DNA from 2 places in the Allobosea sp. BE125 genome. Region 2 is predicted to be linked to the other one. Evidence: riboswitches for the same ligand, from Rfam matches in the RefSeq annotation. Region 2 holds a riboswitch; the other holds the start of a gene.

Region 1 (11,914 bases), on a different contig from region 2:
AGGGCATCATCGCCGTCATCGATGCGACACATCCCTTTGCTGCGATCATGCCCTTCAACGCCGAGCACGCCTGCAAGGCCGAGGGTGTGCCGCTGCTCGCCATCCGCCGCAAGCCCTGGATACCGCGCCCCGGCGATCGCTGGCGCTCCGTGCTCGACATGCAGGGCGCGGTCGAGGCGCTGGGGGACGAGCCGAAGCGCGTCTTCCTGACCGTTGGCCGCCTCGAACTCCCGGTCTTCGCCGACGCGCCGCGCCATCGCTATCTCGTCCGCGTCATCGAGCCGATCGGCGACCGCTTGCCGCTGCATGACGTCACCGTGATCCAGCAGCGCGGGCCCTTCCATGCCGATGACGAGGAGGACCTGATGCGCCGCGAAGGCGTCGAGATCCTCGTCACCAAGAATTCGGGCGGTGACGCCACGGCCGGCAAGCTCGTCGCCGCGCGCCAGCTCGGCTTGCCGGTGATCATGGTCGAGCGGCCGCCCAAGCCCGATGTCGAGGCTGTCGAGCATATCGATCAGGTCCTGCCCTGGCTGGTGGCGCAGGGGCTCTTCGTCACCGAACGCGGCGTATAGACGATCGCAGCCTGGCCCGGTCGCTCGATCAACCGCGTTGAGGACGCGCCGATCATCACCAGGGTGGCCATGTCGGCGGAAGCCGCAGCCGTGACAGCCTGCGATAGCGGCAGGACGCGCAGATGCTCATCCGGCCGCCCGATGGCGCGGGCGAAGATCACCGGCGTCTCCGCTGGGCGGTGCCGTGCCGCCAGCTCGAGCGCGGCGCCGAGCTGCCAGGGCCGCGCCTTCGAGATCGGGTTGTAGAGCGCGATCACGAAATCGGCCGCCAGCACGGCTTCGAGCCGCATCGTGACGACATCCCAGGGCTTGAGATTGTCCGAGAGCGAGATCGCGCAGAAATCGCCGCCGAGCGGCGCGCCGGCCTTGGCCGCGGCCGCCAGCATCGCCGTGATGCCGGGCTCGACCGTGATCGTCAGCGCCCGCCAGGTCGGATCGCCCGCCTCCAGCGCCTCGAATACGGCAGCCGCCATCGCGAAGACGCCGGGATCGCCGCCCGAGACGACAGCGACGGTCCGTCCTTCAGCCGCCAGCCGCAAGGCATGCTCGGCCCGCGCGATCTCGACGCGGTTGTCGGAGCCGTGTTTGGTCTGGCCCGCGCGCGCCGGAATCCGGTCGAGATAGGGGCCGTAGCCGACGAGGTCGCTGGCCGCATCGAGCGCGGCCTGCGCGGCCGGCGTCAGCCAATGCGCCTCACCGGGGCCCAGGCCTACGATGGTGAGCGAGCCTACGATGGTGAGCGAGCCGTTCACAGCCGCCGCCCTTCGCCCGGCACCAGTACCATCGAGAAATAGGGCGCCTCGTCATCGGATTTGTCGCCGAGCTTCAGCACGACCTGCTCGGCCATGGTGGCGCGCTCGACATAGATCGCGCGGTGGATCAGCCCCGCCGTTCTCAGCGCACGGCGCACCTTCGGCAGGTTGCGGCCGAGCTTCATGATCACGGCGGCGTCGGTGTCGACCAGCCGGCGCGTCAGTTCCGCTTCCGAGAGCGTGCCCGGCAGCACGGTCATGATGTCGTCGCCCCAGGTGATCGGCGCTCCGGCCCGGGTCCAGGCGCCGGCCATGCCGGTGACGCCAGGCACCACCTCGGTCGGGAAGCGATGGGCGAGGCGCCGCCACAGATGCATGAAGGAGCCGTAGAAGAACGGGTCGCCGTCGCAGAGCACGGCGATGCTCCGCCCTGCTTCCATCTCGGCGGCGAGCTGGGCGGCCGCTTCCTCGTAGAAGGTCGCGATCGGCTCGTCATAGCCGGCTTCTCCGACGGCGGCCTCGATCGTCACGGGGAAGGCGAGCTCGATCTCGCGCGCCGCATCGGGCGGGACGATCGCGTCGGCCGTGACGCGGGCATTGCCGCGCCGGCCGCGCTTGCAGAAATGCACCAGCCGGTCGGCGCTGAGGATGATGTCGCGAGCGCGCAGGGTCATGTAGTCCGGGTCGCCGGGACCGAGGCCGACGCCGAACAGCAGAGTTTTGGCCGGTTCTGAGGTCACCGGCTCATTCCTTTTCTTGCGCCAGCGCGTTGACGGCGGCTGCCGCCATCGCCGAGCCGCCGCGCCGTCCATGCACGACGAGGAAGGGCACGCGGCCATCCCCGGCCAAGGCCTGCTTCGATTCCGCCGCGCCGACGAAGCCGACCGGAATGCCGATCACGGCGGCGGGCCTTGGCGCGCCGGCATCGAGTATCTCCAGCAGCCGGAACAGCGAGGTCGGCGCATTGCCGATCACCACCAGCGCTCCGGCAAGCTGTGGCCGCCACAGCTCCATCGCGGCGGCCGAGCGCGTCGTGCCCAGCTCGGCGGCGAGACCGGGCGTGCGCGGATCGTCGAGCGTGCAGACCACCTCGTTTCGCGCCGGCAGGCGCGCCCGCGTCACGCCATTGGCGACCATCTTGGCGTCGCAGAGGATCGGCGCGCCGGCCCGCAGCGCGGCTTCGGCTGCACTCGTGAAGCCCTCGGACATCTCGACGTCACCAGGCAGGTCGGTCATGCCGCAGGCGTGGATCATCCGCACCACGACGCGCGCGGCGGCGCCGGAAAAGCGCGATAGATCGGCCTCGGCCCGGATGATCGCGAAGGAGCGCTCATAGATCGCGGCTCCGTCCTGGATATAGTCGTAACGCGTGCTCAAACTCTAATGTCCTGAAGCCGCCGCACTCAGGCGGGCGAAAAGATCCTGTCCCGGCTGCAGACGCCGCAGGATGTCGCAAAGGTCAAGCGTCGCGACAGGCTGATCGCGCGTCGTGCCGTGGAGAACCACGTCATAACGCCCCTCCCGGCCGACCAAGGTGAGGTCGGAAGCTCCAGGATGGGCGCAGGATTTGGCGCAGCCCGAGACATGCAGGCTCAGGCCCTGGGCCAAGAGCGGCGCGGCCGCCTCGGCGAGCTGCGCGGCGTCGCTCATGGCCTCGGTTTCGGCTCGCAGGCAGGCCGGTTTGCCGGCGCAGGCCTGGACCGAGAGGCGCGGATCCTCGTCTTGCGTGATCAGCCCCAAACGGTCGGCCTCGCCGAGCCAGGCCTGCGCCGAGGCTTTGCTCAGACCGAGGCAGGCAAGCCCGCGCCAGGGCGAGAGGCGCAGTTTATGCGCGCCTTGCGCCTCGGCGGCGTGACCGAGGGCTGCCAGCGTGGCGGCGTCGCCGCGGCCGAAGGGCAGGGCGGCGATGGCGGCGAAGCGGCCAGTGCCGGGCGCAAACAGGCCGGCACGGCGGGGAGCAGGGCGAGTTGGCGGGGCATCGGTTTCGGGCAGCCCGCAGAGAGCGGCGAGCGCCTCGGGCGGCAGATCGCGCAGGCGGCGGATCGTCTCGCGCGCCTGGGCGTGATGCCCGGCGAAGCGATGCAGCATCGTCTCGATGGCCTCGACCGTGTCCGCAACGGCGATCGGCCCGCGCCATGAGCCGTCAGGCAGGCCGACGACGATGCGGTCGGCTGCGATCGCTAGGAGGCGCAGATCGCAGGCGAACGCGTCGAGCGAGAGCGCCCCGCCGCCATCGACGATGATCAGGAGTTTCGCCGGCAGGCCGGAAACGAGCCGCCCGCGCGCTTCGATCGCCTCGGCCAGCGCAGCAGCGTCGATCAGCTCGCCTTCTCCCGCCAGCGGCGCGGTCAGTGTCAGGCGCTGCGGGCCGTCGCCGTCATGCTCGTCGACGAGGCGTTCGCCCAGCAGCACTGCGACCAGCGCCGGATGGCTCTCAGCCGTCACCCCGCGCAACTGCATGTTGCCGCGCGCGGAAATTTCGATCAGGCCGTTGCCGTGTTCACGCGCCAGGGCGGCGATGCGAATGAGCTGCGTGGGCGTCAGCGCGGCTCCGGGCGGATGCAGCCGCACCAGCCAGCCATCGCCGGTCTCCATCGGCTTCAATGTGCTCGGGCACCAGCCGCGCCGCAGCGCAGCCAGGGGCACACGTTCCTGCGGGCGCACGCTCATTCCGCGGCCCGTGCGAGAAACGCCGCGACCGAATTGCGCCGACTCGTCCACAGACCGCGCCGCTCGGCGTCGCTCAGCCGGGCGCGGATGGCGTTGGCGGCGGGAGCATTCGCCGCCTCCAGCGCGCTCCAGATCGCCGGATCGGCGCAATAGGCCTGGAAGACGGCGTCGAACAGCCCATCCGCGACCGCATCCGTGCTCGCCGCGAAAACGAAAAGCGTGTCGACGGCCTCGGCCAGCTCCGCCGCGCCGCGCCAGCCATGGGCGAGCTGCGCCGCGATCCAGCGCGGATGCGTCAAGCGGCCATGGACGATGCGCGCGATGTCCTCAGTCAGCGTGCGCGCCTTCGGTGCCTCGGGGTTTGAGGAGTCGAGGCTGTAGAGTGCGGGATTGGCGCCGAGCGATTTGGCCGCCGCCGCAAGCCCGCCGATGACATCGGCCGCGCTCGAGGCTTCCAGGATGTCGCGCCCGGCCGTGTCGCTGACATGGATGAAGGCCTGCGCCTCCCTGATGCGTTCGGCGAAACCCGCATCGGTGGTCGCCGCGCCCTCCGCCCCGCCATAGGCATGGCTGGAGGCGGCGAGATAGGCCTCGGCCAGTTCGTCGCGCGTCGACCAGTCGCCGTCGAGGGCGCGGTCGGCCATCGCTGCGCCATAGCGGCCGGGTGCCGCTCCGAAAATGCGTGCGCCGGCCTCGCCCCGCCTGCAGGCGGCGGCGGGCTCGTTCCAGTCGTCGGGCTCGTCGAGGGACGCAACCGCGCGGGCGGCCGCATCAAGCAGGGCGATCTGGCCGGGAAACGTGTCGCGGAAGGCGCCGGAGATGCGGATCGTCACGTCGAGGCGCGGGTGCGTCAGCTTCGGCAGCGGGACGATCGAGAAGCCCGTCACCCGCGTCGAGGCATGGTCCCAGAGCGGCTCGACGCCCATCAGGGCGAGAGCATGCGCGATGTCCTCGCCGCCCGAGCGCAGGGTCGGCGAGGCCCAGAGATCCATCACGATCCGGCGCGGATGGTCGCCATGCTCCTGCAGATGGCGCGCGATCACGGCCTGCGCAGCGAGGCCGCCCAGCCTCGCCGCGGCGCGTGTTGGGATCGCGCGCGGGTCCAGCGTCGAGAGGTTGCGCCCGGTCGGCAGCACATCGGGCCGGCCGCGATGCGGCGAGCCGGCAGGGCCGGGCGGCACGAAGCGGCCATCGAGCGCGCGTAGCAGATTTGTCCGCTCGGCCTGCGAGGAAGTGGGGTCGTGCGCCGCTTGCCCGAAGATGTGCAGCCCGTCGCGGAAGGGCAATTCGGCGATATCGCAGAGCTGCGCATCAAGCCGGGTCAGCGCTTCGCTCATATCGAGATCGGGCGTGACGCCGCAGGCCTGGCTGAGTCCGCTGGCTTCAGCGCGCTCACGGATCTCGCGGGCGACGATTTCGGCCCGGCGTGGATCCATCACTTGCGCCTGCGAGAACTCCTCGACGAGATCGCGCAGCAGCGCCACCTCGCCGCCGGCCCCGGTCTCGGCGAGTTCAGGCGGCAGATGGCCGAGCGTGATCGCCGACAGCCGGCGCTTGGCGGGCGCGGCTTCGCCGGGATCATCGACCACATAGGGATAGATCACCGGCAGGCCCTGGGTGATCAGGCGGGGCCAGCAGGAGGGCGAGAGCGCGACAGCCTTGCCCGGCAGCCACTCCATGGTGCCATGCGTGCCGAGATGGATCAGCGCGTCGATGCGCAGGGTCTCGCGCAAGCCGAGATAGAAGGCGAGATAGGCATGGCCGGGCGGGGCGTCCGGATCGTGATAGCGCGCCTTGCGGTCGGGCGTGGCATCGCGCGGCGGCTGTAATGCGATGGTAAGATGACCGGCCTGGACGGTGCGGAAGCGGAAGGCGTCGCCGTCGGGCTCCGGCTCGCCACAAGCGGCGAGAAGCGCGTCGCGGGCGGCCGCGGGAATGCCGTCGAGCCAGGCGCGATAGGCCGGGAGCGGGACGGCGAAATCGGCGGTGCCGGTGGTGAGGGCGGCCATGAGCGCGGGCCCATCTTCGCCGTCCTTGCGCTCGCAATGACGGCTGGCGACAGCGTAGCCCGCTCCCGCCAGCAGCTCCGAGATCGCAGCCACGCTTGCCGGCGTATCGAGCCCGACCGCGAAACCGGCCCGGCCGCCGCGTGCGGGATAGTCAGACATCACCAGAGCGAGCCTGCGTTCGGCCGCCGGTCTGGCGGCGAGCGCGATCCAGCCCGCGGCGAGATCGGCCAGCGCCGCAATGCCTTCGGGATCGGGCAGGAGGCGGCGGATGACGAGGCCGGTCGCGGCATCCGTCACATCCGCCTTGAATGCGACGGGGATGGTTCCGAGCCTGCCGTCGAATTCGGGCAGTGCCACCTGCATGGCAAGATCGACGGCCGACAAACCGCGCGGCGAGGCATTCCAGGCCTCTCGCGCGCTGCCGACGGGCACGGCCTGCAGCACCGGGCAATCGGCGGTGTCGAGCACGAAAGCGTCACCCTCGCGCGCCGAGAAGGCGGTGGTGGTGACGATCAGCGCGGGCTTGCGCAAGCCGATCAGCGCCGCGAGTTCCGCCGTAACAGTGGGGTCCTTCAGGCTGGTGAGCGCCAGGATCAGCGGAGCGTGGCCGTGGGCGGCGAGAGCAGCCGCGATCGCCTCAGCCATGGCGGTGTCGCCGGCACTGACGCCCGAGCGGTAGACCAGGATGGGAACGAGCGGGGCCTCAGCGGGAAGGGCGGCGAGCGCCTCGCGCCAGGGGGTGGGAGTTGCGCCCGCGCTGAGCGCGAAGAGCGAAGGGAGCGAAAGGGGTGCGAGCTCGAAAGCATCTCGCCTTCCCTCATCCGCCTGCCGGCACCTGCTCCCCCGGGGGGAGAAGGGCGAAGCTGCCGCCGCCTCATCCTTCTCCCCTCGGGGGAGAAGGTGGCCCGGCGTAGCCGGGTCGGATGAGGGAAGGGAGGCGCCGAGATAATCCCCAATCCGCCCCAGCAACCGCCGCATGTTCTCAGCACCGCCGCCGGCATGGAAATAGCCCAGCAATTCGGCCGCGAACGCCGCCGGCACGGTGCCGTGTTCCGCCAGGCGCGCATCCGGCCGGTCGTCGCCCGGCAGCACGGCAAGCGCGATGCCTTCGCGCCGGCAGGTCTCGGCCAACTGCTCGACGCCGTAGCGCCAATAGTCCAGGCCGCCGAGGCAGCGCACCAGCACGAAGCGGCTCTTTGCCGCCGTCTTCTCGACCAGCAGGTCGACCGAAAGCGGGTGCTTGAGCCGCCTGAGCGAGGTGAGCCGGACATCGAGCCCGCTTGCTCCAGCAGCCATACCGGCGGCGACCGCAATCGCCGAGAGATCGCTGTCGGCATAGGACAGAACCAGCACATCCCCCGGCGGCAAGGCGAGGTCGACGGCGTCTTCGCCGTCGTCGAGCCTGATCTCGCTGGTCGGGAGAAGGTGCATGCGCGTTCAGCCCGCGAGCGCGGCCTCCACGGCGGTGCGGTCGAAGCCCTTAAGGCCGATCACGACGAGCCGGCCATCGCGCGCCTCGTCAGCGCCCCAGGCCCGATCGAAATGATGGCTGACGCGGCGGCCGACGCCCTGCACGACGAGGCGCATCGGCTTGCCCGGCACGGCGGTGAAGCCCTTCAGCCGCAGCACGCCCTCGGCCTCGGCGGCCTTGCCCATGCGGGCCGAGAGTGTCTCGGGCGAGAGGCCGGCCGGCAGCGGCAGCGAGACCGAGTCGAAATCGTCATGGTCGTGGTCCTCGCCCTCGCCGTGATGCGAGGGGCGCGCCGCGAGATCGTTCTCGGCGGCGGCGTTCAGCCCCACGATCAACGCCGGCTCGACCTTGCCATGCGAGGTCTCGACGATCTTGATCGCCTTTGGCAGATGCTCCCTGATCTCGGCGATGACGCGGGCCCTGGCTTCTGCATCGACGAGATCGCTCTTGTTGAGCAGGATCAGGTCGGCGCAGAGGATCTGGTCCTCGAAGACCTCCTCCAGCGGGTTGTCGTGCTCGACCGATGAATCCTGCGCGGCTTGAGCGGCCATCGCCTCGGGATCGTCGGCGAACTGGCCCTCGGCCACAGCCGGCCCGTCGACCACCGCGATGACGCCGTCGACCGTGACGCGCGAGCGGATCGCCGGCCAGTTGAAGGCCGTCACCAGCGGCTTCGGCAGGGCCAGGCCCGAGGTTTCGATCAGGATGTGCTCGGGCGGGTTCGGCCGGTTCAGCAGCTTTTCCAGCGCCGGCACGAAATCGTCGGCGACCGTGCAACAGATGCAGCCATTGGGCAGCTCCACCACATCCTCTTCCGTGCAGCCTTCGATGCCGCAGCCGGCGAGGAAGGAGCCGTCGAAGCCGAGATCGCCGAATTCGTTGACGAGCACGGCGAGGCGCTTGCCCCCGGCATTCTCGAGCAGATGGCGCACCAGCGTGGTTTTTCCGGCGCCCAGGAAGCCGGTGATGATGGTGCAGGGCACTTTGGCTAGGGAGGCATTCATGATGTCGATCCTTGTTTGCGCAGGTCCGGTTCGCGCAGGCTCAGCGGCGGCACGCGCGCGACCACGCCCTTGCGGAAGGGGATGGGTCGCTCTTTCCAGGGAATGATGCCGTTGGCGCTGGCGGCATAGCTCTCCGCCGCGCCGACGATATCGTCGAGATGGGTTTCGGCGTCGAGATCGCCGACGAGATAGGTCCATTTGCCGTTCGCCGCGAAGGCGACCGTGCAAGGGCGCTTGCAGACGGCGAGGCATTCGACCGCCTCGACGGTGATCCCGGCCTTGCCGGCAAGCCGCTCGCCGAGCGCGGCTGCGAGGCCGAGTCCCGGCTGGTCGTAGCCTTCGGCGAGGTCCTCGCGCACGCGCCGGCAGACGGTGCAGACATGTATGGTGAGATCGGCCTCGGGCATGCAAACGCCTCCGTGTTCGAGATGCGCGCTCCCTGGGAAGAAGCGCGCGAGGCGTCAGGCCTTGGCCGCGCGTCGCGTCGCCCAGGGCCAGATCACGCCGACCGCCAGGCCGGTGGCGAGCCAGAGCGCGGCCTGGATCGAGAGCGACAATGCGGTGAAATGCGCCGCGATCTCGGCTGGAACCTTGCTCTCCGGCGCGGCCGGATGTGGCGCGCCGATCAGATGCGGCACGAGCATGGCGAGTACGGCCAGGGCTCTGAGCCAGCCGGCTTCCATGCGCAGGAAGACGAAGAGCCCGCCAGCCGTGACCAGCGCCGTCGCGACCCACCAGATCTGACGAGGCAAGAGTTCGGCCGCTGCGCTGCCGGGCAATTCCGGTGCGAGGCCCGCCGCCGGGACGAGGCCGAAGGCGAGGAAGCCGCAGACCGCCCAGGCGAGCGCGCGCCTGTCGTCGATCGTCTCATTCGCCGCGATCATGCCGCCGAGCAGCAGCGCGGCGAAGCCGATCGCGGTCGCGACCGTGACCAGCGTGGTGAAGGCGGTGCGCTGCAAGCCGTCCTGCGGCTTCCATTCGGCATGCTCATGGCCGGCGGCGTCGCCGGCGGGACCATGGGCGAGGATGATGCGGGCCTGCCCGTCAAAGGACGCGAAAGACGGCGCGGCGGCACGCATCGCCGCTTCATAGGTTTCCGCCTTGAGGATCAGCGGCGTGGTGGTGACGTGCTGGAGCGCGGCGATGACGAGCCCAGCCAGAAGCCCGGCCAGGAGACTGACCGTGAGAACGCGATTGACCATGTCCGATCCCCTCAGTGGCAGGGGAAGGCGAGCGTGTGGCGCGTGTCGTGGGCGGCGTTGTGGACGCTGCTCGAATGCGCGAAGCCGACCGTGAAGATCAGCACGCTGCCGAGCAGCAGGGCGACTAGTGCGGCCTTGGCGCGTTCGGAAACGCCGGCCGAAGTCGAGAGCGAAGCGGAGGTATTCATCGTGTTTCTCCTGGCCGCCCCGCCGGCGGCCTGTTGGATTGCGGAACGACGACGGCAGGTCTCCTGGCTCACGGATCTCGACGTCCTGAGCCGCCTTCCCGGGATCGCTCCCAGTGGCCGATGGCGCAGAACTCACCGCTTACAGTTGCGGGGGCAGCCGCGGTATCGCACCGCGTTCCCTTTTCACCCCGTTGCCGGGGCACCGTCGGGGATGATCATTAGCCATGTGGACGGTGCTGTGCAATGCACTGCGCCGTCATTCCGAGCGCAGCGAAGCAATCCGGGAAGCGATAGAGTGAGACGCTGGATTGCTTCGCTGCGCTCGCAATGACGGTTATGTCGGTAGAGGTTTCGGCTGTGGCGACGATCCTTCCTCATCTCACCCTGGTTCTCGGCGGCGCGCGCTCGGGCAAGAGCCGCCATGCCGAGGCGCTGATCGAGGCGCTGCCGGCGCCCTGGAGCTATATCGCGACCGCCCAGGCCTATGACGACGAGATGCGCGCGCGCATCGCCGAGCATCGGGCGCGGCGCTCCGCAAGCTGGGTCACGGTCGACGCGCCGCTCGCCTTGCCCGAGGCTGTTCGCGCCGTGCCGGCAGGGCGGCCGATCCTGGTCGATTGCCTGACCTTGTGGCTGACCAATCTGATCCTGGCGGAGCAGGATACGGTGTCCGTTGGCGCCGAGCTCATCGCTGCCTGTGCTGAAGCCTCCGGCCATGTCGTGCTGGTTTCGAACGAGGTCGGGCTCGGCATCGTGCCCGACAATGCCCTGGCGCGGCGCTTCCGCGACGAGGCTGGCCGCCTGCACCAGAACCTTGCGGCGCGGGCCCGGCACGTGGTCTTCATGGTCGCCGGACTGGCCATGCAGGTGAAGTGAGCTGGCAGGTGAAGTGAGCTGGCAGGTGAAGTGAGCTGGCAGGTGAAGTGAGATGCAGGTGACGTGACATGACGATCGACGCTGAAGAGGCCGCCCGCCACAAGGCCAAGATGGAGAAGCGCAAAGCGGTGCAGGACGCCGAGGTTGCGGGCAAGACGATCGAGAAGGGCCTGCTCATCGTCAACACCGGGCCGGGCAAGGGCAAATCGACGGCCGCTTTCGGGCTGATGCTGCGCGCGCTCGGCCATGGCTGGCGCGTCGGCGTGGTCCAGTTCATCAAGGGCGCCTGGGCGACGGGCGAGCGCAAGGCGCTCGACGCCTTCGGCGATCAGATCGCTTGGCACAGCATGGGCGAAGGTTTCACCTGGGAGACGCAGGACAAGGCCCGCGACATCGCCGCGGCCGGGCGCGCCTTCGAGAAGGCGAAGGAATTGATGGCCGACGAGACGATCCGCCTGATTGTGCTCGACGAGCTCAACATCGCGCTACGCTATGATTATCTGCCATTGGACGAGGTGGTCGCGACGCTCGCTGCGCGCCGGGACGACCTCCACATCGTCGTCACCGGCCGCAACGCCAAGCCGGAGCTGATCGCAGCTGCCGATCTGGTTACGGAAATGACGCTGGTGAAGCACCATTTCGCGGCGGGCGTGAAGGCGCAGGCGGGGATCGAGTTCTGAGAGCTTTCAGGCGGCTATCGTGATCGCCACGCCCGCCGCCGCCAGCGCCCACAGCATCAGGCAGGCCCCGCGATAGAGCCTGAGCGCCCGCCTGATGTCGGCGGCCGTCGCCTCCGCGCGGCCATCCCCCATCCAGCCATCCTCGACGCGTGTCTCGCCATAGATGCGCGGTCCGGCGAGGCGCAGGCCGAGCGCCCCGGCCATCGCCGCCTCCGGCCAGCCGGCATTGGGCGAGCGGTGGCGATGGGCGTCGCGCCGCACGGCTTTCCAGGCTCCGGCCGCATCGGCCTCCCGGTCGAGGGCTGCGGCTGCGACCAGCAACAGCGCGGTGAGCCGCGAGGCCGGGAGATTGACGAGGTCGTCGAGCCTGGCCGCCGCCCAGCCGAAGGCGAGATGGCGCGGCGTCTTATGGCCGATCATCGAATCGGCGGTGTTGATCGCCTTGTAGAGTGCGCAGCCCGGCAGGCCGGCGAGGCCGAGCCAGAAG
Region 2 (11,914 bases):
TCACCAGCCTCTACGGCATCCCCGGCGCCGATGCGCGGGCGACGCGCACCCGCATCGACCTCGAACAGACCAAGCTCGCAGGCAAAGGCGAGTTCCAGATCGATGGCGGCTTCATCGACACCTTGCGCTTCTGGGTCGGCGGTTCCGTCTACAGGCATCAGGAGCAGGGGCTGAACGAGGGCGGCGGCTTCGAGACCGCCGCCGTGTTCAAGAACCGCGAGATCGAGGGGCGCGTCGAGGCGCAGCTCAAGCCGCTCGAAACCGGCATCGGCCGCCTGACCTCGGCCTTCGGCCTGCAGCTCGGCCGCCAGGAGATCGGCACCTCCGGGGAAGCCGGTGGTTTGCTGCCGCCGGCGGACACCAACAGCGCCGGCTTCTATAATTTCAACGAATTGCAGCTGCAGCCCGGCACCAAGCTGCAGGCCGCCGGCCGTATCGACTATGTCGACGTCAAAGGCACCGCGACGAACTTCCCGGCCAGCTATCTGCCTGGTTTCACGACCGTTGGGGGCATCGACCCCGAGACCGGTGCGGCGACGCAAATTGCGACGGCGGACGATCCGACCGCCTCGGCACGGCGCCGGCGCTTCATGCCGGCGAGCGCGAGCCTCGGCCTGTTGCAGGATCTGCCCTTCGGCTTCACCGGCAGCCTGACCGGTTCCTATACCGAGCGCGCGCCCAAGGCGTCCGAACTGTTCTCGCGCGGCGCGCATGATGCGCCCGGCACCTTCGAGATCGGCGATCCCAACTTGAAGAAGGAGACCGCCAAGACGGTCGAGCTGGGCCTGCGCCGCACGGCAGGTCCCTGGCGCTTCGACGCCTCGCTCTATGCGACGCGCTATGAGGGCTTCATCTATCGCCGCGTCACCGGCGTGCGCTGCGACGATGATTTCGCCAGCTGCGGCACCGGCACCGCATTGACGCAGGTGGTCTACACCCAGCGAAACGCCAGCTTCCTCGGCGGCGAACTCAAGACGCAATACGACCTCTTCGAGATCGGCCCGAACGTCTTCGGGGTCGAGGGGCAATATGACATCGTCCGGGCAAAATTCTCCGGCGACGAGAATGTGCCGCGCATTCCGCCGCAACGCCTCGGCGGTGGGCTGTTCTGGCGCGGCGGCGATGCCTGGTTCGCCAAGGTCAACCTGATCCACGCCTTCTCGCAAAAGCGGATCGCGCCCGAGGAGACGCCGACCAGCGGCTACAACCTGCTCAACGCCGAGCTCAGCTACAAGGTCAAGCTCAAGGACGGGCCGCTCGGGCCGATCGAGCTCACTGCCGGCGTCAACGGCACCAATCTGCTCAACGAGACGATCCGCAACGCGGTGTCCTTTCGCAAGGACGATGTCGTGGCGCCCGGGCGCGGCGTGCGCGCCTTCCTGAGCGCGAAGTTCTGATGGGGGGCGATCGGCCGATCGCGCCTTGTGCGGCGCAAGGCGGTGTGCTTCCTTGGCGGGGTCGGTTCTCGAAAGAGATCAAAAGGGAATCCGGTGGGCGCGCGCAAGCGCGCGATTCCGGAGCTGCCCCCGCAACTGTCAGCGGCGAGCGACGTTCGATCATGCCACTGGGCTTGCCCCGGGAAGGCCGAACGAAGCTTGGACCCGCGAGCCAGGAGACCTGCCGACGTCGTGAAGCCATGCAACCGGGCGGGGTGCCCCGGAAGGAGCTCTGATGACGGTCGCTCACTTGCGCGTTCTGGTCGCGCAACCGGGTTCGAACGGCGCCGAAGCACCGGCCGCGTCCCATCCATGGGAAGCCGGTGACGGATGTCGAATGCTACCTCCCTAGACGCCGAGGCGGTCGCCTCCGGAGGAGCGAATTTCGGCCTGAAGGACGAAATCCGCGCCTATTGGAGCAAACGCGCCGAGACCTTCGATCTCTCCTATGGCCACAGGATCCGCTCCGATGCCGAGCTGGAGGCCTGGGCGCGATTGATCGCGAGCCATGCCCCGGTTGCCGCCGGGGCCAGGGCGCTGGAGCTTGCCTCAGGCACCGGCGAGATCACGCGCGTGCTGCTTTCGCTCGGCTGCAGCGTCGATGCGATCGATCTCTGCGAGCCGATGATCGCCCGTGCCCAAGTGAAGCATGCGAATGCGGCCGTTCGCTTCCACCTCGGCGACGCCGAGAACACGATGATGGCGGATGAGGCCTATGACCTCGTCATCTGCCGGCATCTGGTCTGGACGCTGATCGATCCCGCCCGCGCCTTGGCCGATTGGTTGCGCGTGCTCAGGCCGGGCGGGGCGCTCATCGTCATCGATGGCGACTGGGTCACGCTTTCGCGCAGATCCGTGCTGTTGAAGCGGCTCTCCGGGCTGGTCGACAGGCTTACCGGGGTTGCCTCGACCTGGGATCAGGCGACGCATCAACGCATCCTCAACGGCGTGCATTTCCGCGACGGCCTGCGCGCGCCGGCGCTCGAGGCGATGTTGCGCGAGGCGGGCTTCGAGCCCCTGCGTGTCGGGCCGCTCAGCGGCATCGCGCGCCGCCAATTCGCGACGGCCTCCTGGAGCGAGCGGCTGCGGCTGCTCGCGGCCCAGGGCCAGTCCTTCATCCTGTCCGCCCGCAAGCCGGGCTGAACCGCCTTAACCGGAGATTTAATCATGACATCGTGGGGCCTGACCCGCCGCCTTCTGCTTGCCGGCGCGTTCATTCTGCCGCTCGCGGCCATGCCGTCCCTGGCCCAACAGGGCGAACCTGTCCTGCGCGTCGTCGCGCCCTGGGAGTACACCTCGAACGATCCGGCCGATATCGGCTATATCCTGACCCGCCTCGGGGTCGCGGAGACGCTGGTGCAGGTCGAGCCGGAAGGCCAGCTCGTCGGCGGCATCGCCGAAAGCTGGTCGGTCTCCGAGGACAAGTTGAGCTGGCGCTTCAAGCTGCGCGCGGGCCTGAGCTTCCATGACGGCAGCCCGGTGACGGCCCAGGCTGTGGCGGCCAGCCTGAAGCAGTCCTTCATCGGCGAGAGCCTCTCGGCCGTGCCGCTCGACAGCGTGTCGCTCGATGGCGCCGACGTTGTGATCCGTACCAAGGCGCCCTTCAGCGTGCTGCCGGCTTTCCTGTGCGATTACGCGTCGATCGTGCTCGCGCCCTCCGCTTATGGTGCTGACGGCAAGGTCATCAAGATCGTCGCGACCGGGCCCTACAAGCTCGCCGCGATCGACGGCAAGACGACGCTGGAGCTCGATCGTTTCGAAGGCTATGCGCGGACCAGGCCCGCCATCGCCAGGCTGCGCTACACGGCGGTGGTCAACGGCGACACCCGCGCCAATATCGCGATCGCTGGGGACGCCGATCTCGTCTACACGCTGAGCCCCACCGCGACGCCGCGGATCAATGCCGCCGGCCAGATGAAGGTCGAGAGCCTGACCATTCCGCGGATCCGCGCGCTGTTTTTCGACAGCGGCTTGCCGCAATTCTCCGATCTTCGCGTCCGCCGCGCCATCGCCATGGCGGTCGACCGCGACGGCATCGCCAAGGCGATCCTGCGCCATCCGGATTCGAGCGCCTCGCAGCTCCTGCCGCCGATCATGACGGGCTGGCATCGCCAGGGTCTGCCCGCCATCCCCCATGATCCCGCCGCGGCGCGCAAGCTGCTCGACGAAGCCGGCTGGGTCGCGGCAGGCGACGGCATCCGCGTCAAGGACGGGGTGCGCCTCGCGGCCAAGCTCCTGACGCTGGTCAACCGGCCGGAGCTGCCGGTCATGGCCTCGGCCATTCAGGCGCAATTGCGTGGGATCGGCATGGATGTCGCCATCGAGGTCGGTCCCGGCAACAGCGTTCCCGCCGCGATCAAGGATGGGACCATGCAGTTCACGCTGGTCTCGCGCACCTATGTCAATGTGCCCGAGCCGATCGCGACGATCATCCCCGATTTCGCGCGTGAGCGCTCGGTCTGGGGGACGGTGCGCTGGGATGGTCGGGATCAGGTCAAGGCCCTGACGGACGCCTATCTCGCGAGCTTCGACGACGCTCGCAAGGACGAACTGCGGGGGCAGATCATCGCCCTGCTGCACGACCAGATGCCCGCCGTCCCGGTCTCCTGGACCGAACACAGCGTCGCGGTCTCCGGGCGGATCAAGAACGTCGCGATCGACCCCTATGAGATGCGCTATTTGGTCGAACGGATGGCCTGGAAGTGAGGCCGGCGCTCGCATTGCTGGGCGCGCGCGCCGCGCAGGCCGCGCTGACGGCCTGGCTGCTGGCGACACTGTGCTTTGCCTTCATGCATGCCTTGCCCGGCGACATGGCGCTTCGCGTCGCCGCGGCTCGCGTCGGCGATGAGCGGGTGACGGTCGAGACGACCGAACGCATCCGCCGCGAGGAAGGTCTCGACCGGCCATTGGCCGTGCAATACGCCGCCTGGCTCGGCCGCGTCGCGACCGGCGATCTCGGCCAGTCGCTGGTCTCGCGCCAGCCGGTGCGACAGGAGATCGCCTATCATGGCCGCTTCACGCTCGGCCTGGGCGCGCTCGGCTGGCTGGTCTCCTATCTCATCGCCCTGCCGCTCGGCATCGCCTGCGGTTTTGCGCCGGGAGGATGGCTCGACCGCGTGACGACGGGCATCGCCGTGGCACTCGCCTCGCTGCCGAGCTTCCTCGTCGGCATCGGCCTGATCTCGGTTTTCGCGCTCAGCCTGCGCTGGCTGCCGCCGGCGGGCTACCGGACAGGCGCGCATATGGTCCTGCCGGCCTTGACGCTGGCGCTGGGCCTGGCGGCCTTCTCGGTCAGGGTCATCCGCAACGCGGTCGTCGAGGTGCGCGGCGCCTTCTACATGACCTTTGCGCGGATCAGGGGACGCTCGGCCGCATCGGCCTTCCGCCATCACGGTGTGCGCAATGCGGCGATCCCGGTCGCGACTTTCGCCGCCCTGCAATTCGCCTACATGGTCGACGGTTTCGTCGTGGTCGAGATGCTGTTCAATTATCCGGGGCTGGGCGAATTGCTGGTCAAGGCGCTGCTCGCCCGCGACGTGCCGGTGGTGATGGGTGCGGGGCTGGTGATCGGGCTGGTCTATGCGGGCGTCAACCTCCTGGCCGATCTCGCCTGCCTCGCGCTGGATCCGCGCCAGGCCGCGAGGGCAGCGGCATGAGCGGGCAGGCGCTTTCCGAACTCACCAAGCCTCATTCCGAAGAGCCGCGCAGCTCCGTTTCGCAGGATGATCCGGAGCGTGCCGGCGTAACCTTCGAGACGCATTCGTTCCGAATGCTCGCCAGGGTAAGGGCGGAAGGCGGATATAGGTTGAAGGCTGGTCTCGCCTTGCCGCTCGTCCTGCTGGCCGTCGTGGCTGGGCTTGCCATGTTTGGACCATTGCTGTCGCCGCATGACCCCACAATGCAGGATCTGCTGCATGCGCTCGAAGGGCCCTCGCTCGCGCATCCGCTCGGGACGGATCATGTCGGGCGCGACGTGTTCGCGCGGCTGGCGCATGGGGCTGGCCGCTCGCTGGGGATCGCGCTCGCCTGTGTCGGCGCCGCCACGGGAGTCGGTCTTGGGCTCGGCCTGATCGCTGCCTATGCCGGGCGCTGGAGCGACATGGCGATCATGCGTCTCGCCGATCTGATGCTGGCTTTTCCCGGCATCCTGCTGGCGCTGCTGATCTCCGGTTTTCTTGGCGGCGGCGTGCTGCCGATGCTGATCGGCATCAAATTGACGCTGTGGCCGCAATTCGCCCGGATGGCGCGCGCCATCGCGCAAGGCGAGCTCAAGGAGCCCCATGTCGAGGCGGCGCGACTGGCGGGCTTCCCGGCGCGCACTCTATTGATCCGCCACGTCCTGCCCGCCGTGCTGCGCCAGACCACGACGCTGGCGACGCTGGGGCTTGGGGCCGCGATCATGTCGATCTCGGCGCTCGGCTTCCTGGGGCTGGGCCTGCAGCCGCCGACGCCGGAATGGGGCGCGATGATCGGCGAACTCCTGCCTTACATTTCCGAGGCGCCGGTGCAGATGGCGGCGCCTTGCCTGGCGATCTTCATCTCCGTGCTCGGTGCGACGCTGCTCGGGCAGGCCTTGTCGGAGCCCGATTCCGGCAAGGAGACCGCAGGATGAGCCCGCTCGCCCTCGTCATTCGCGGTCTCGTCATTCGCGACGGCCATGGCGCGACAGTGGTCGCTGACGTCGATCTCGAGGTCGAGGCCGGCGGGACGCTGGTCCTGATCGGCGAGACCGGCAGCGGCAAGAGCCTGATCGCCCAGGCGGTGATGGGCCTCTTGCCGCAAGGCTTCACGGCGGGCGGGACGATCGCGATCAACGGCCATGCGGCGGTCGATGCCGGGCAGGCCGGGCTCCTGCGGCTGTTCTGGTCGCGCGAGACCATGCTGCTGCCGCAGGAGCCGCGCGCGGCGCTCGACCCGACGATGCGGATCGGCCGCCAGCTCTTCGAGAGGACGGGGCGGGGCGATGCGGTGGCGGCGCTGCAGGCGGTCGGGCTCGCGCCCGAGGTGGCGCAGGCCTATCCGTCGATGCTGTCGGGCGGCATGGCGCAGCGCGTGCTCGTCGCCTCCGTGCTGGTCGGGCGTGCTCCGTTGCTGATCGCCGACGAGCCGACCAAGGGGCTCGATCCCGAAAGGCTCGACCAGACGCGTGATCTCCTGCTCTCGCTTGGGCAGGCCGGGCGGGCGCTCATGGTGATTACGCATGATACTGCTCTGGCGCGCGCGCTCGGCGGACGGCTCGCGGTGCTGCGCGAGGGCCGCATCGTCGAGCAGGGCGAGAGCGCGGCCGTCTTCGCCGCGCCGCGCCAACCCTATACCCGCGCCTGGGTCGAGGCTGATCCCTCGCGCTGGCGGCCGAGCCTGCGCTGCTGCGCGGTCGATGCTCCGGTGCTTGCCGGCCATGGCCTGCGCTTCGGCTTCCGCGGCCGGCCTGCACTGTTCGAGCGGCTCGACATCCATGTCCCGCGCGGTGGCGTGCTCGCGCTCACCGGCCCCAGCGGCTGCGGCAAGACCACGCTCGGCAATATCCTGCTCGGGCTGCAGGCGCCCGACGCCGGCCAGGTGAGCTGGGCCGGCGCCGACCCCTATCGCGATCGCGCGGCACTGAAGCGCCTGCGTCGCCGCTACCAGAAGCTGCATCAGGATCCCGCCAGCGTCTTCCTGCCCGGCCGTAGCATCGGCCTGCAGCTCTCCGACCTCGCGCAGGTCGCGCCCGAGCTCGATCTCTCCAGCGATCTGCCGCCCTTGCTCGAGCGGCTGCGGCTCGATCCGCGATTGCTGCGGCGCCGGCCAGGAGAGGTCTCGGGTGGGGAAGCGCAAAGGCTGGCGCTGGCGCGCATCCTGCTGATGAAGCCGGAGCTGATCGTGGCCGATGAGCCGACCTCGCGGCTCGATCCGCTGGTCCAGCGCGAGACGATCGCGCTGCTGCGGGAGGTCGTCGCGGGCGAGGGGGTCGGACTTGTGCTGATCGGGCATGACCGGGCCCTGCTGGCGGCGACGGCCGACGACGTGATCACGATCGGGCGCTGAATTCAGCCGCGCGCCTCTTGTATTGTGCGCCGCAACATACGATCTGATGTCCGAGTTAGGGAAGACACGCCTCCTGGTCGGTAGCGCAGCGATTTCGCGCTGTTACAGGAGATGACATTGGCAAGTTCCAAACAAGCCGGCGCTGTGACCGGCCATGGTGAAATCCGTCGGCTTTGGCCCACGGAACGCGATATCTTCACCGCCCATCTGCTTCGGCTCGACGCGGTGACGCGGCGCGAGCGTTTCGGCACGGCCGTGAACGATGATTTCCTCGTCAACTACGCCGCCACGACCTTCGGCGTCGGCGGGCTGGTTTACGCTTATATCGAAGAGGGCGAGGTTCGCGGCGCGGCCGAATTGCGCGGGCTGGAGGACGTCGCCACCCAGACCGGCGAGGCCGCCTTCAGCGTCGAGAAGGCCTGGCGCCGGCGCGGGCTCGGCGAGCAATTGTTCAGCCGCCTGATCACGGCCGGGCGCAATCGCGGCATCCGCACGCTCTACATGACCTGCCTGCCGGAGAATGCGGCGATGCGCCGTCTCGCGCGCAAGTTCGAGGCCGATCTCGTCGGCGGCTACAACGACGTCGAGGGCTCGATCGCGACCGGCGGACCGACGCCTTTCACCATCCTCGACGAGGCCTTCGACAACGCCAAGGGCTTTGCCACGCTGGCACTCTCGCTGCAGCGCAAATTCTGGCCGCAGGCCTTGTTCGGACGCTCTTCGCGCGCCTGACCGGCTCGCGCCGCCAGAGCGCTTTCAAATCGTCATTGCGAGCGCAGCGAAGCAATCCAGGGGCCGTCGAGCGAGCCCTTCTGGATTGCTTCGTCGCTGACGCTCCTCGCAATGACGATTTAAGGCGAAGCTCGAATATCGATCAGACCTAGCGGTTGAGCGAGAGCGCGGCGCCCGATTTCGTCACGGCGCCGTTCATCGCGCCGCCATCGCTGGCGCGCAGGCGCGCAACCACCGAGCCGCCCTGCTGATAGAGATAGACCTCGCCGTCGCGATAGTCCCAGGCGGTGACCTTCTGCAGGTCGCGATTGGCGCAGCCGGCTGCGTTGGCGCGGTAGAGGTCGAGCGCCGGCGCGCTCGAGAGCTGGACCTTGCAGGAGCCGCCGGTGGCTTCGCGCGCTGTCCAGTTGCCGATGATGCCATCGCGCGACGAGACCGCGCCGCGCGCCGGGCCGGCTCCGCCGCCCAATGTGGCGACCTGACCGCCGCCGCCACGCAAGGTCGGCACCTCGCCGGGCTGGGCGGCGGGCGGGGCCGCGCTTACGGGAGCGCCGGCATTGGGATTGTAGTAGGGGTCCTGCGGCGGCGGCAACGCGCCGGGCGAGGCCGGCGCGGAGGCGACGGGATAGCCGCCCGGCGGCGGCAGCGGCTCCGAGGTCACGGGCGCGGAGCTGATCGGCGGCGCCGATTGCAGCGGCGGCGGATCGTAGGTCGGCATGCCTGATCGGCCAGGTCCGTCCAAGCTGAAACGCTGCGAGCCCGCGCAGGCGGTCAAGGCGAGCAGAGGCACGAGGCCGGCGGCCTTGAGGAACATGGCCGCGCTTGCGGTGCGAGGCCTGCCTGCGATCTTGGTCGTCATGCGGCGTTCCATCCGATCATCATTCTGCACGTCTTGTTTCCGATCATGGCTACGCCGGCTGAACATGGCATGAGCAGGACATCGTTACGCTCTTTTACAGCATCAGACCGAATATCGTATTCGGTCTGATGCTGTAAAACATTGATTGTGCATCGGCTTGTCCCGAAAACCGGTTCCCACTTTTCGGGCCGATGATCTAGAACAGGGCCGGCCTCTTGCGAACCCGCGCCGCGCGCTCTGGTTCCAGGCGCGCTCGCGGGGCATAGTCTTGCTGCCTGCCTGGAGACCTTTGCCATGAAGTCACTCGTGCCATGAAGCCGCTCGCGCCGTCCACGATCGCCAAACCCTTCGCCCGCTACAGCCATGGCGTCGAAGTGCCGGCCGGCCAGCGGCTCGTCTTCTGCTCGGGCCAGCTCGGCGTCGCCCCGGACGGGACGGTTCCGGAGGATGTCCGCGCCCAGGCCGATCTCTGCTTTTCCAATATCGCGGCAATCCTTGGTGAAGCCGGCATGACGCTGGCCGATATCGTCCGCATCAACGCCTATGTCACCGACCGCGCCCATATGAAGGGCTATATGGAAGCCCGCGACGCCCATGTCGGTTCGCCGCCGCCGGCCTCGACGCTGATGATCGTCTCGGGCTTCACGCTGCCGGCCTTCAAGGTCGAGATCGAGGTCGTCGCCGCAGCTTCGGACGGGTGAGAGCGGCCGCGCCGGGCGCGGTCGAGAGATTCCGGGGCGCGATGCCCGCACGCGCCGGGAATCAGCTATTGCCGGAGTAGACGGAACAAGCGGGGCATCATGGATATCGAGACCAAGAGCGACAGCGCCAACAAGCGCATGAACAGCCTCGTCGCGGTGACGGTGGTCATCCTGTCGGTATTCACCGCCGTCTCCAAGATCAAGGACGACAACATCGTCCAGGCCATCCAGACGGCCAAGGCCGATTCGGTCGATAGCTGGAACGAATATCAGGCGGCGCGGATGAAGCTGCGCATCGTCGAGGCGGCCAATCAGACGATCCGCCTCACGGCGAACCTGCCCGGTCTCGATGCGCAGGCGGTCGCGACGGAGCGGAAGCGCAACGACGAGGCGATCGCCGGCTACGACGCCTCGTCCAAGACGCTGTTCGCAAAAGCGAAGGGGCTGGAGGCCTCGATCGAGAAGCTCAACTTCCAGGACGATCAGTTCGACATCTCCGATGCACTGATCTCGATCGCCATCGCGGCGGCGGCGGTCGCGGCCCTGACCGAGAGCTGGATGCTGCTGTGCCTGGCCTGGGTGTCGGGCGGCACCGGCATCGTGATGGGGCTGGCGGGCTTCCTCGGCTGGGGTCTGCATCCGGACTGGCTGGTCAAGCTGCTGACCTGAGTGGGCCTCAGCTTTCCGCCCGCCAGGGATAGCTCCAGGTCTCCGTCAGGGTCTTCTCGCCGCTCTTCAGGAAGGCGCGCATCTCCGCGATCTGGCCGGGCTCGACGACGATGTCGATGAAGGCGCGGAAGCCTTGCGTCTTGGGGTTGGGCACGATGAAGGCGCGGTCGATGCGGCCATAGGCGATCGAGGGCACGATCTCGACCTTGTCGGGCTGGCGCAGATGGTATTCGAGGTCGCCGCCGGCGAAATCGACGATGAAGCGGCGGGCACCCTCGGTGACCGGCTCGCCCGAGCCGAGTGCCTTGGGCTTGGCCTGATAGGTGTTGATGATGCGCCCGCCCGGATGCAGATCGGCAGAATCGAGCATCGCGGTCAGCTTGTAGCCGAAGGAGAATTCGCGGCCGGGTTCGAGCGGCGCCTTCGGGGCCCAGAGCGCGACGACGTTGTCGTTGGTCTCGTCGGTCGTCGGCAGTTCGACCAGCTCGACGACGCCCTCGCCCCAATCGCCCAGCGGCTCGATCCAATAGGACGGCCGCAGCTCATAGCTCAGGTCGAGATCCTGATAGTGTTCGAAGACGCGGTCGCGCTGCATCAGGCCGAAGCCGCGCACATTGCGCTCGACGAAGGAGGAGACCGCCTGCTGGCGCGGGTTGCGCAAGGGCCGCCAGATCCATTCTCCGGTGCCGGAATGGATCATCAGCCCGTCGGAATCATGCAATTCGGTGCGGAAATCGTCATGGAAGCGGCGATCGTTCTCGCCGGTGAAGAACATCGAGGTCAGCGGCGCGAGGCCGAGCTTTTCGATGGGCTTGCGCGGGAACAGGGTGACGGCGATGTCGACCACGCTGTCGACGTCGGGATAGATGTGGAAGCGATAGGCGCCGGTGACGGAGGCCGAATCGAGCAGGGCGTAGACCGTGACGCGGTCGGCATTGGCGGCGGGCGCCTCGACCCAGAACTCCCGGAACATCGGGAACTCCTCGCCGCCGGGCACGCCCGCGCCGATGGTCAGCCCGCGCGCGGAGAGGCCATAGCGCTGCTCGCGGCCGAGCACGCGGAAATAGCTCGCGCCGATGAAGGAGATCAATTCGTCCAGCACGCGCGGATCGTTCAGCGGGTAGTGCAGCCGGAAGCCGGCGAAGCCGAGATTGACCGGCAGCGGCTTCTCGAACTTGACCTTGCCGTAGTCGAAAAGGCTGGCGGAGTAGGGCACCGGCGTCGGTACGCCGTCGCGCACCACATTGACCACCACCGGGCGGGTGAACAGGAAGCCGGGATGGAACATCTGCATCCGGAACGGCGAGCCGTTCTGCGCCAGCAGCGCCCGGTCCGGCCGGAAACGGATATCGCGCCATGAATCGAAATCGAGCCTCGAGAGCGGCTCCGGCAGCGTCGGGCCCGGCTCATAGGGAACGCCGGAGATCTCGCGGGCGCGGCGCACCACCTCATCGAAGCCGAAGCGCGGCTGCGGCGGCGCCGGCGCCGGC

The links. A riboswitch is a leader RNA that binds a small molecule or an ion and turns the genes downstream of it on or off. The one in region 2 is predicted to bind cobalamin.
Region 1: another riboswitch for cobalamin. It lies ahead of J2Y55_RS24365 (CbtB domain-containing protein); the one in region 2 lies ahead of J2Y55_RS22915 (class I SAM-dependent methyltransferase).

What each region holds. Positions count from the first base shown of each region.
Region 1 is NZ_JAVDTY010000012.1:221,145-233,058, reverse strand. It holds gene J2Y55_RS24410 (cobalt-precorrin-6A reductase) at 1-575, shown strand, start outside; gene cobJ (precorrin-3B C(17)-methyltransferase) at 518-1,309, opposite strand; gene J2Y55_RS24400 (precorrin-2 C(20)-methyltransferase) at 1,324-2,067, opposite strand; gene J2Y55_RS24395 (precorrin-8X methylmutase) at 2,072-2,704, opposite strand; gene cobG (precorrin-3B synthase) at 2,708-3,997, opposite strand; gene cobN (cobaltochelatase subunit CobN) at 3,994-7,437, opposite strand; gene cobW (cobalamin biosynthesis protein CobW) at 7,444-8,481, opposite strand; gene J2Y55_RS24375 (DUF1636 family protein) at 8,478-8,888, opposite strand; gene J2Y55_RS24370 (CbtA family protein) at 8,943-9,683, opposite strand; gene J2Y55_RS24365 (CbtB domain-containing protein) at 9,695-9,871, opposite strand; cobalamin riboswitch at 9,908-10,093, opposite strand; gene cobU (bifunctional adenosylcobinamide kinase/adenosylcobinamide-phosphate guanylyltransferase) at 10,229-10,747, shown strand; gene cobO (cob(I)yrinic acid a,c-diamide adenosyltransferase) at 10,816-11,427, shown strand; gene cbiB (adenosylcobinamide-phosphate synthase CbiB) at 11,434-11,914, opposite strand, start outside.
Region 2 is NZ_JAVDTY010000011.1:159,090-171,003, forward strand. It holds gene J2Y55_RS22910 (TonB-dependent receptor) at 1-1,397, shown strand, start outside; cobalamin riboswitch at 1,443-1,639, shown strand; gene J2Y55_RS22915 (class I SAM-dependent methyltransferase) at 1,767-2,579, shown strand; gene J2Y55_RS22920 (ABC transporter substrate-binding protein) at 2,604-4,142, shown strand; gene J2Y55_RS22925 (ABC transporter permease) at 4,139-5,092, shown strand; gene J2Y55_RS22930 (ABC transporter permease) at 5,089-6,048, shown strand; gene J2Y55_RS22935 (ABC transporter ATP-binding protein) at 6,045-7,463, shown strand; gene J2Y55_RS22940 (GNAT family N-acetyltransferase) at 7,581-8,195, shown strand; gene J2Y55_RS22945 (AprI/Inh family metalloprotease inhibitor) at 8,344-9,054, opposite strand; gene J2Y55_RS22950 (RidA family protein) at 9,366-9,755, shown strand; gene J2Y55_RS22955 (DUF4337 domain-containing protein) at 9,855-10,424, shown strand; gene J2Y55_RS22960 (OpgD/OpgG family glucan biosynthesis protein) at 10,432-11,914, opposite strand, start outside.